3 regions of the Pseudomonas sp. c313 genome follow, and region 2 is predicted to be linked to each of the others. Evidence: predicted binding sites of a transcription regulator. Region 2 holds the regulator's gene; each other region holds the start of a gene.
What was found. Region 2 encodes FliA, which starts transcription of late flagellar genes. Its sites were predicted from a motif close to CTAAAGTTTNNNNNNNNNNNGCCGNTAA; they were not measured.

Region 1 (3,517 bases), 110 kb from region 2:
TTTTTTATGCAGATTGTTACCGCTTAAAGATCATCATCCTTGTCAAACCGCCGCGCCTCGCGCTGCAGCTGGTAGACAAAGCGTTCAACCTGGCGCTGCACCAGCCCGCTCATGTTGTGAAAACGCACGCCGGCAAAGGTGGTGTCGATCCTTTCCTCGAAGTGCAGGTAACGCAGTTCTACGGCGGTGCTCATGTTGCCGAAGGGCAGGGCGGCAATAAAGCGATCGTAGACCTGGCCCAGTTGCAGGCGCTGGGAGATATCACCGTCAAAGCGCAGCTTGCAACCGGTGGCGGAAATATCCAGCAGTTTGCCGCCAATGGGCGACTTGAGTTTCTCTCCGCCCATGTCGACATTGACCAGTTGCGCCAATTTCAGTGCTGCGCGAAAAGCGTTGCGCCGCTGATGGTAAACCACCTCGTCAGGCATGCCGCCCCGATAGATGCGGTGGCCGTCCTTTTCGCTGATGGTCAGACTACCGTTACTCTCCCAGGCCACCCGCACGCCGTCGTGGAAGCCTTCGATACGGAAGGCTTCGCCATTCTCAAGGTAGCGTTCGCCTTCCCGTGGGATCATTTCGTCCAGGCTCAGCGTCTTGCTGTCCCGGTCGACTTCCACCAGATAGCTTTGAAAGCGCTGGTTGCGCTCATGGAAGGTAATGATCAGAGGATCGTGGCTCTCTTGCAGCAACCGCAAGGTGCCGGCAATTTCCAGAGGCGTAGTGAGGACCTTGGGTGGCTGCGGAGCATCTTCCGCGTTGAGGGCGTTGAACACGGTTCTTCCATCTCCAGACAAAATACGACTACACGCAAGAACCGGCATTTTGCCAGTATGTTACGCGCCTTGATAGGGCACGCAGTAAACCGGCGTCAGGCTTGGCTGATGGTGCTGGGCTTGACCAGTCGCGAGGTGGAGCCCTGGGCGTTATAGAGCGTCGGAGGTTCTCCGCCGTGAAGGATGCGCAGCTGGTTGGCGGTAGTGGCTTGCTGAAGCTGGATCGACTGGCCGTTGAGCGTGTTGGCTTCCTGGCAAGTGATCAGCAGCTGGTTGAGCTCCTGGCTCTGGGTCCGTAACTGGTCGCCTACCGACGAGTGGCTCGCCAGTTGCTCCAGGCCGTCGTGATCGGCAGGCAGTCCCAGGCTGACAAGAATCTGGCTGCGTTTCTTGCCATGCTGTTCCAGCAGGATGATCAGCGATTGCTTGCGCGCCAGAATATCTTCCAGCAGGCGCATGTCTCGGCCGTGCAGGGCGATCGACTCTTCCTGAAGCAGCCCAAGCAGATGCTGCGCTGGAGCCAGGTCTTCAATGATCAGTTGCAGTAAATTTTCGTCGTGCATGGCTGGCCTTGGGTTTTAAGCGTCCAAAAGCCTGGCGCAGGCCTTTGCCTAGCGCTCGGCTTCGAAGTTAAGCAGTTTGCTGGCTACACGGTTGCTGTCGACTTTGTAGCTGCCATCGGCAATCGCCTGTTTCAATTCGGCCACACGGGCTTTATTGACAACCGGTTGATCGCGCAGCGAGTCAGTGACCTTTTGCAACTGTTGAGCCTCATTGCTCAAATGTACCGATTCCCCGCTCTGGCTGGCGCCGGCCTGGTCTGCCTTGACGGGCAGTGGCTGGGACTTGCCGGCCTCAACGCTTTCCTTGGCACCGTTGGCGCGGGTGCTGACGAGCTGTGAGGGGGCGTTATTTAATCGACTGAAATCAATGACCATCATGAAAACCTCTGGGTATTTGGACGCTTGCCATGTTTTCGGCCATACCCGGACAAACTTTAGGCTCGATTGACAATAAACCTATACGTGATGACGTCTTGCGCACAGTGTAGGAAAAGCTGGCCTCCCGCGCCAGTGATCTATAACGCTACCTCGACCTGGCCGGGTGCAGTCACTCGCGCTCTGATCACCCGCTTGGAGTTGAGGTTCTTGACCCGAATCTGTTCGCTCATGCCGCCATTGGACAGAGCCTCTCCCGGCATTTTTACATTCAGGCCGCCGCTGCTGGCGGAAATCACCACTTGATCACCCTTGCGTATGACTTCCGCCTGTTCCATGTGAGCCAGGGTGATGACCTGATCTGTGACCATTGGTCGGGTAAGTTTCTGCCCGATCGCTTGATCCACGGAAGTAAGGTATCCCTGACTGATCTGGCCGATGTCCCGCTCGCGTAGGGCAACGTCCTCAAAGCCGATAATGCCCGTGCGTTTCAGCGGGCGAGTGACGGCGACCACTTCGCGAAACAGGCGGACTTGAGCCGGTACGAACACTGTCCAGGGCGAGGCGCCGTCGCAGCGCACGCGCACGGTCACACGGCCGATGGGTTGTGCGGGGCTTTCCAGGGTGGCTGTCAATTCCTTGTCACACATGGGCAGGCGCAGGCGTGGGTCCAATTGGTTGACCTGGATTTCATAGCGTCCTGGTGTCTGAGTAGTGGCCAGATAATCTTCTACAGTAAACTCAAGAAAGCCTTGAGTGACGCCGATAAGTAGATCAGGCAAGGTGATGTTGTCGGCACGGGCCTGTTGGCCTGCAGCCAAGGCAAGCATCGTTAGCAAGACGCAGAGCAATCTGCGGTACTGTTTAAAGTACGGCAGGGGGAGAAAGCGTCGGGAAACTGTCGTTTTGATGTCCATGGCCAATAAAAAAGCAAAGCTCGTGCCGTTTAGTGTTGGGTACGCGTCGTACCCGTAGGTTTTGTAGTGTAGGAGTCTGGGCATGGCGGGAGTAATGGATTCAGTGAACCAGCGCACGCAGCTGGTAGGGCAGAATCGCCTTGAGTTGCTGCTGTTTCGTTTGGATGGCAAACAGCTTTACGGCATCAACGTCTTCAAGGTGCGGGAGGTACTGCAATGTCCCAAGCTGACCGTATTGCCCAAGTCCAGCCCTGTGGTGTGTGGCGTGGCCAACATTCGCGGCTCGACCATTCCGATTCTTGACTTGGCGATGGCTACGGGCTCGTCCGGCTTGCAGGATCGCGAGAGTCCGTTCGTGATCATCACCGAGTACAACACCAAGACCCAGGGTTTCCTGGTGCGCTCGGTGGAGCGCATCGTCAACATGAACTGGGAAGAGATCCATCCGCCGCCCAAGGGCACCGGTCGCGATCACTACCTGACGGCAGTGACGCGGGTCGACAACCAGTTGGTGGAAATCATCGACGTGGAGAAAATCCTCGCGGAAGTGGCGCCGACTTCGGAAGCTATTTCGGTGGGCGTAGTAGACGCTGAGACGGCGCACAAGGCGATTTCCCTGCGGGTGCTAACGGTGGATGACTCCTCGGTAGCGCGCAAGCAGGTCTCCCGTTGCCTGCAGACCGTTGGCGTCGAAGTGGTGGCCCTCAACGATGGCCGCCAGGCCCTGGATTACCTGCGCAAACTGGTGGATGAAGGCAAGAAACCGGAAGAAGAATTCTTGATGATGATTTCCGACATCGAGATGCCGGAAATGGACGGTTACACCCTCACGGCCGAGATACGCAACGATCCACGCATGCAAAAATTACATATCATCCTGCATACTTCA
Region 2 (3,517 bases):
CCGCGTCCAATGCTTCCAGAATCACGTCCATCAATTCCGAGTCGACGTGCCGCTCACCCTTGCGCAGGATGTCGAACACGTTCTCGGCGATGTGACAGCACTCCACCAGCTCATGGAGCTGGAGGAAGCCGGCGCCCCCTTTTACAGTGTGAAAACCGCGAAAAATTGCATTGAGCAGGTTCGCATCATCCGGTCGGCTTTCCAGCTCAACCAGTTGCTCGGACAGTTGCTCCAAAATTTCGCCGGCCTCTACAAGAAAATCCTGAAGGATTTCTTCATCGGCGCCGAAGCTCATGTACGTGTGCTCCTAAAATCCAAGACTGGACAGCAAATCGTCTACGTCATCTTGCCCTGACATAACGTCTTCACGTTTATCGGCATGAATCTGCGGACCTTCACCCTTGGCGAGGTGTTTTTGTGGATCTTTTTCCGAGAGGATCGCTTCGCGGTCATGTTCAATACCGGCAAAACGATCCACCTGCCCGGCCATCAGCACCAGTTTGAGCAAATTGCTTTCCACTTCAGTGACCAGTTGGGTCACTCGTTTGATCACCTGGCCGGTGAGGTCCTGGTAATCCTGGGCCAGCAGAATGTCGTTGAGGTTGCTGGAAACCGTGCGGTTTTCCTGCTCACTGCGCGACAGAAACCCTTCGACCCGACGCGCCAGCTCACGAAATTCTTCGGCGCCCACTTCCCGGCGCATGAAACGGCCCCAGTCGGTGCCCAGCGCCTTGGCTTCATTGGACATGCCGTTGACCAGAGGCGTGGCGTTTTCCACCAGATCCATGGTGCGGTTCGCCGCCGCCTCAGTCAGCCTGACCACATAGGACAGGCGTTCGGTGGCATCGGTGATTTGCGAGATTTCTTCGGCCTGGGGCATGTGCGGGTCAATCTGAAAATTGACGATTGCACTGTGCAACTCACGGGTGAGTTTGCCCACTTCCTGGTACAGGCCGCGATCACGGGTCTGGTTAAGCTCATGGATCAACTGCACCGCATCGCCGAACCGGCCTTTTTCAAGGCTTTCGACCAACTGGTGAGCATGTTTTTTCAGGGTCGATTCGAAATCGGCCTGCGATGATTCGTTATGCTCCATAGCTCCCCCGTGGCGACATCAATGGTTGATGCGTTCGAAGATTTTTTCGATCTTCTCTTTCAAGGCCAATGCGGTGAATGGCTTGACCACGTAGCCGTTGACCCCGGCCTGGGCGGCTTCGATGATCTGTTCACGCTTGGCTTCGGCGGTCACCATCAGCACGGGAAGGCTGCGCAGTTTTTCATCAGCGCGCACATGACGCAGCAAATCGATACCGGTCATGCCCGGCATGTTCCAGTTGGTTACCAGAAAGTCGATGCTCCCGCTGTTGAGGATCGGAATCGCTGTAATGCCGTCATCCGCCTCGACCGTGTTAGTGAACCCAAGGTCACGCAACAGGTTTTTTATGATCCGCCGCATCGTTGAGAAGTCATCAACGATGAGGATTTTCATGTTCTTGTCCAATTCGACCTCCAAGCAGTCTTAAACGCGTCCAGCACCTGGCGCGCCATTTCAATCAACAGGCGTTACACAAAAAGGACTGCTGGGGTACACCACGGGCTAACCCGCCCACACCAAGAGCATGGACGGTGTCGTTCGCAGTGTCCCCACACTGCCTGTCAGCGCGCTCGCCACTCTCCCAAACGCCCCCGCAAGCGGGCCGCGCACTGGCTGTGTAACTGGCTGACCCGCGATTCGCTGACCCCCAGGACCTCACCGATTTCCTTGAGGTTCAGCTCTTCGTCGTAGTACAGCGCCAACACTAGTCGCTCACGCTCCGGCAAATTGGCAATCGCGTCCGCCAGTGCGCCCTGGAAGCGTTCATCTTCCAGATCGCGCGACGGTTCAAGATGAGCACTCGCGCCGTCCTCATGCAGCCCTTCATGTTCGCCGTCCTGCAACAGGTCGTCGAAACTGAACAAGCGACTGCCCAAGGTATCGTTCAAAATCCCGTAGTAATCGTCGAGACTCAATTGGAGTTCGGCCGCAACTTCGTGATCTTTAGCGTCACGACCGGTTTTTGCTTCAATTGAGCGAATTGCGTCACTTACCATGCGGGTATTGCGGTGGACCGAACGCGGCGCCCAATCACCTTTACGCACTTCGTCGAGCATCGCGCCACGGATACGGATACCCGCATACGTCTCGAAACTCGCACCCTTGCTCGCGTCATATTTGGTCGACACTTCGAGCAAGCCGATCATGCCTGCCTGGATCAGGTCTTCGACCTGGACGCTGGCAGGCAAGCGTGCCAGCAAGTGGTAGGCAATGCGCTTGACCAAGGGCGCATAGCGCTCAATCAATTCGCCTTGGCTATCACGAGCCGAACTCTTGTAAAGGTTATAGCCGCTGGCTGTCATAACACCGGTCCTGCGCTCGTCTGATGCACCAATCGCTCGACGAAAAACTCCAGATGCCCCCGGGGATTGGCGGGCAACGGCCAAGTATCGACCTTCTGAGCAATAGCCTTGAACGCCAGTGCGCACTTCGAACGAGGGAATGCTTCATAGACTGCACGCTGCTTTTGCACAGCCTTGCGCACACACTCGTCATAGGGAACTGCGCCAACATATTGTAAGGCGACATCGAGGAAGCGATCCGTGACCTTGGTCAACTTGGCGAACAGGTTGCGTCCTTCCTGCGGGCTTTGGGCCATGTTGGCCAGCACGCGAAAGCGGTTCATGCCGTAGTCGCGGTTAAGCAGTTTGATCAGGGCGTAGGCGTCGGTGATCGAGGTGGGCTCGTCGCAGACCACCAGCAACACTTCTTGCGCTGCGCGCACAAAGCTGACCACGGACTCACCAATCCCGGCGGCGGTGTCGATCACCAGCACGTCGAGGTTGTCGCCAATATCGCTGAAGGCCTGAATCAGGCCCGCATGCTGCGCCGGGCTCAGATGCACCATACTCTGGGTGCCAGAGGCAGCCGGCACGATGCGAACCCCGCCGGGCCCCTGCAACAGCACGTCGCGCAGCTCACAGCGGCCTTCGATGACATCGGCCAATGTATGTTTGGGCGTCAGTCCCAGCAGAACGTCAACGTTCGCCAGTCCCAGGTCGGCATCCAGCAGCATGACGCGGCGGCCAAGCTCTGCCAGGGCCAGGGACAAATTCACTGACACGTTAGTTTTCCCGACGCCACCTTTGCCGCCGGTCACCGCGATCACCTGTACGGGATGCATGCTGCCCATTTTATTTCTTTACCTTGTCTTGCTTAGACGCAGGCTACATGAGGTGGTCGCGCGAACTGCTGGCAGACCATCGATGTAGGTACTTTTTTGCACTGTCGTTTTAAAATTGAAGGCCATGTTGCCCTCAGCCGACCCGTTTGGCCGGACTGTGGTAGAGATCCGCGAACATGTCAGCCATCGCTTCCTCACTGGGTTCTTCCTGCATTTGCACGCTGACAGCACGGCTGACCAACTGATGACGGCGCGGCAGATGTAAATCATCCGGAATCCGCGGCCCGTCGGTCAGGTAG
Region 3 (3,517 bases), on a different contig from region 2:
CACTTCCCGCTGCTCACTATTGGCCAGGGCAATGCTTTGCAAGTTGCTGCTGAGCAATGTGGCAGTGCTGCTCTGTTCCTGGGTTGCGGTAGTGATCGCGGCAAATTGCTGGCCGGCCGAGCGGCTTTGTTCGTCGATCCGCGCCAGAGCCGAAGCCACGTTGGCATTGCGTGACAGGCCTTCCTGCATCAATACGTTGCCTTGCTCCATGGTGCTGATGGCGTTGCCGGTTTCCTGCTGGATACTCTGGATCATCCCGGAAATCTCGTCGGTGGCCTGACGGGTGCGCGACGCCAGGTTGCGCACTTCATCGGCCACCACCGCAAAGCCACGACCCTGCTCGCCGGCCCGTGCTGCTTCGATGGCGGCATTGAGGGCCAGCAGGTTGGTCTGTTCGGCAATCGAGGTGATCACCCCAACAATCCCGCCGATTTCCTGGGAGCGCTGCCCCAAGGTGTTGATCACCGTCGCCGTGCTGTTCAGTGAGGTGGCGATATGCTCCAGGGACGACGACGCCTCTTGCATCGAGGTACGGCCGATCCGGGTTTGCTGGGCGTTTTCCTGAGCCAGGCGTTCGGTACTGCCCATATTGTCGGCGATGTTCAGCGACGTGGCGCTGAATTCTTCCACTGCGCCGGCCATGCTGGTGATCTCGCCGGACTGCTGCTCCATGCCTTCATAGGCACCACCGGACAGACCGGATAGCGCCTGAGCGCGGCTGTTGACCTCTTCGGCGGCCTTGCGGATATGGGACACCATGTTCGACAGCGCTTCGCCCATCTGATTGAAGCTGCGGGCCAACTGACCGATTTCGTCGTGACTGGACACATTCAAGCGCGCACTCAAATCCCCCGCGCCCAAGGCTTCGGCCTGGCGCACCAGATCCCCAAGCGGTGCCAATTTGCTGCGCAGCAGCCAGACCGTCGCGCCCACCGCCAGCAACATAGCCAGCACACTGCCGATCACTAGGCGAATGCCCACCGACCAGGTCACCGCGCGGATTTCAGCTTTCGGCATACTTGCCACCACCGACCACGGGCCACCGTCGAACGACACCGAAACGCTGTAGAAGTCTTCGTTCTTGTCGCTCCAGAAACGGCCCTTACCCGGTTTCTTGGCCAGATCGAGCATTACCGGAACCGATTGATCCAATGCTTGCACGCCGGCCGGCGGCACCAGCCAACGCTGCTGCTCGTCCAGCAACGCCAGGGAGCCGGTCTGGCCAATACGGAAACGCTTGAGGTTGTCGAACTGGGTGTTCTGCGCATCGGTGTAGTCGAAACCGATAAACAATACGGCGATGACCTTGCCGGCCGTATCACGCACTGGACTGTATTGAGTCATGTAGGAGCGTTCGAACAACACCGCTCGGCCGATGTAACTCTGCCCGGCCAGCAGGCGCGAATAGGCTGGACCCTGGCGATCCAGTACCGTACCGATGGCGCGATTGCCATCCTGCTTGGTCAGGGAAGTACTGACCCGGATGAAGTCATCGCCGCTGCGCACAAACACCGTGGCCACGCCGCCGGACATCTGCTTGAACTCGTCGACTTCGTCGAAGTTATTGTTGAGCATCTCAGTACCGAGGTACAGGCTCGGCGTCTGCACGCCGGCCACTGTCACCGGCTGGTCTGCACGCACGCTCAAGCCGGCGCCGAAGCGTTTTTCGAACAACCCGCTCAAACGCTGGGTGCTCTCGCGCAAGGTGCTGTGGAAGGTATTGAGTTGGTCGGCGAGCAACCGCGCCTCGCTGGCCAGGTGTTCTTCCCGAGTGTCGAGGTTGGCCGAGTCTAGGGAACGCAGGGCGAAGACGGTACTGCCGCTGATGACGACAGCCAATATTACCGCTAAGGCAAGACCCAGCTGGGAGGCAATCCGGGCGCGTGGTTGAGACATGACAGCTCCTGGCCGAGGCCCGGATCATCCTGATCTCATAGCGCAGCTCGGCAAATTTTCTAATAGGGGGGCACGCTGAGCCGCTAAAGAATAACGGCTACGTCACACCTACTTCGGCGGGGCTGATCAATACTTGAGTGAGTCACAGAGGCGCCACTCAAACGCATTGTTTTGGGGCACTACACCGAGTCAGTCGAGCCGTTCGACCTGAGGCAACTCCATGGCCCGGACCTCGCCCTGAAGGAAGTCCGAGAGCCTGCGCAAGCGTTCACCACCGGGACGGGTTTTCGGCCAAACCAGATAGTAATTTTCCCCACTGGCCACAGCGGTCGGCCACGGCAGGCTCAACCGGCCTTGGGCCACGTCTTCGGCCACCATCAGCAAATCGCCCATCGACACCCCATAACCTCGGGCCGCGGCGATCATCCCCAGCTCCAAGGTGTCGAACACTTGCCCACCCTTGAGCGATACCTGGGACGACAGCCCCATGCGCTCCAACCAATTGCGCCAATCCCGACGATCTGGCGTCGGGTGCAGTAGTTCGGCAGTGGCCAGGCGCGCAGCGTCCCAGGGCCCGTCGCTGAGCAGGTTGGGCGCACCCACCGGGATCAGCAGTTCGGGAAACAGGTAACTGGCCTCCCAGGCTGGTGGAAAATGGCCATTGCTCAGCAGTACCGCGCAGTCGAAGGGCTCCTGATTGAAATCCACTTCATCGATGCTCATCCAGGCGCTAGTCAATTGCACTTCATTGCCTGGCTGCAAATGCCGGAAACGACTGAGCCGCGCCAGCAACCAGCGCATGGTCAGGGTGGACGGTGCCTTCATGCGCAGGATGTCATCTTCGGCGTTCAGGGTATGACAGGCACGCTCCAGGGCGGCAAAGCCCTCGCGCACACCGGGCAGCAACAATCGCGCCGCTTCGGTGAGCTGCAAGGTGCGGCCGCTACGCTGGAACAGGCGGCAGGCGAAATGCTCTTCCAGGGTGCGAATGTGCCTGCTGACCGCACTTTGGGTAATGGACAACTCCTCTGCCGCACGGGTGAAGGAGTTGTATCGCGACGCGGCTTCAAATGCCCGCAAGGCATAAAGCGGAGGAAGACGACGAGACATAGGGACAGCTCCGACAGCGCAATCTCGAAACCCTACCAGAATCTCTCAGACATGAGTTTTAATCATGCGAACCATCGCATTTATCCCTTTGTGCAAAGTGCTGAGAGCGCCGAGAATCAACCCTTCCCCTTTCCTCCGTTTTTTTGAGTGTGATGAACATGCAGCATCCGGCACGTACCGAACTCTGGGCCATTCTGCGGCTGGCAGGGCCGTTGATTGCCTCACAGTTGGCGCACATGCTGATGGTGCTGACCGACACCCTGATGATGGCCCGCCTGAGCCCCGAAGCCCTGGCTGGCGGTGGCTTGGGCGCGGCGAGCTATTCGTTTGTATCGATCTTCTGCATCGGCGTGATCGCCGCCGTCGGCACGCTGGTCGCCATCCGCCAGGGCGCGGGCGACATTGAAGGCGCCACCCGGCTGACCCAGGCTGGGCTCTGGCTGGCGTGGCTGATGGCGCTGGTGGCCGGCTTACTGCTGTGGAACCTCAAGCCGGTGCTGCTGATGTTCGG

Region 1: a site for FliA is predicted at 1,747-1,774, ahead of flgM (flagellar biosynthesis anti-sigma factor FlgM). Genes of this name have one in related genera too.
Region 3: a site for FliA is predicted at 2,007-2,034, ahead of ACZRKZ_RS14540 (methyl-accepting chemotaxis protein). Genes of this name have one in related genera too.

Annotation. Positions count from the first base shown of each region.
Region 1 covers NZ_JBUZRD010000001.1:570,649-574,165, forward strand. The annotation lists gene ACZRKZ_RS02775 (flagellar brake protein) at 24-773, opposite strand; gene ACZRKZ_RS02780 (flagella synthesis protein FlgN) at 869-1,336, opposite strand; gene flgM (flagellar biosynthesis anti-sigma factor FlgM) at 1,385-1,711, opposite strand; gene flgA (flagellar basal body P-ring formation chaperone FlgA) at 1,852-2,628, opposite strand; gene ACZRKZ_RS02795 (chemotaxis protein CheV) at 2,711-3,517, shown strand, end outside.
Region 2 covers NZ_JBUZRD010000001.1:681,227-684,743, reverse strand. The annotation lists gene ACZRKZ_RS03355 (chemotaxis protein CheA) at 1-295, opposite strand, end outside; gene ACZRKZ_RS03350 (protein phosphatase CheZ) at 308-1,096, opposite strand; gene ACZRKZ_RS03345 (chemotaxis response regulator CheY) at 1,115-1,489, opposite strand; gene fliA (RNA polymerase sigma factor FliA) at 1,657-2,397, opposite strand; gene fleN (flagellar synthesis regulator FleN) at 2,394-3,227, opposite strand; gene flhF (flagellar biosynthesis protein FlhF) at 3,352-3,517, opposite strand, start outside.
Region 3 covers NZ_JBUZRD010000004.1:212,184-215,700, reverse strand. The annotation lists gene ACZRKZ_RS14540 (methyl-accepting chemotaxis protein) at 1-1,896, opposite strand, end outside; gene ACZRKZ_RS14535 (LysR substrate-binding domain-containing protein) at 2,086-3,006, opposite strand; gene ACZRKZ_RS14530 (NorM family multidrug efflux MATE transporter) at 3,159-3,517, shown strand, end outside.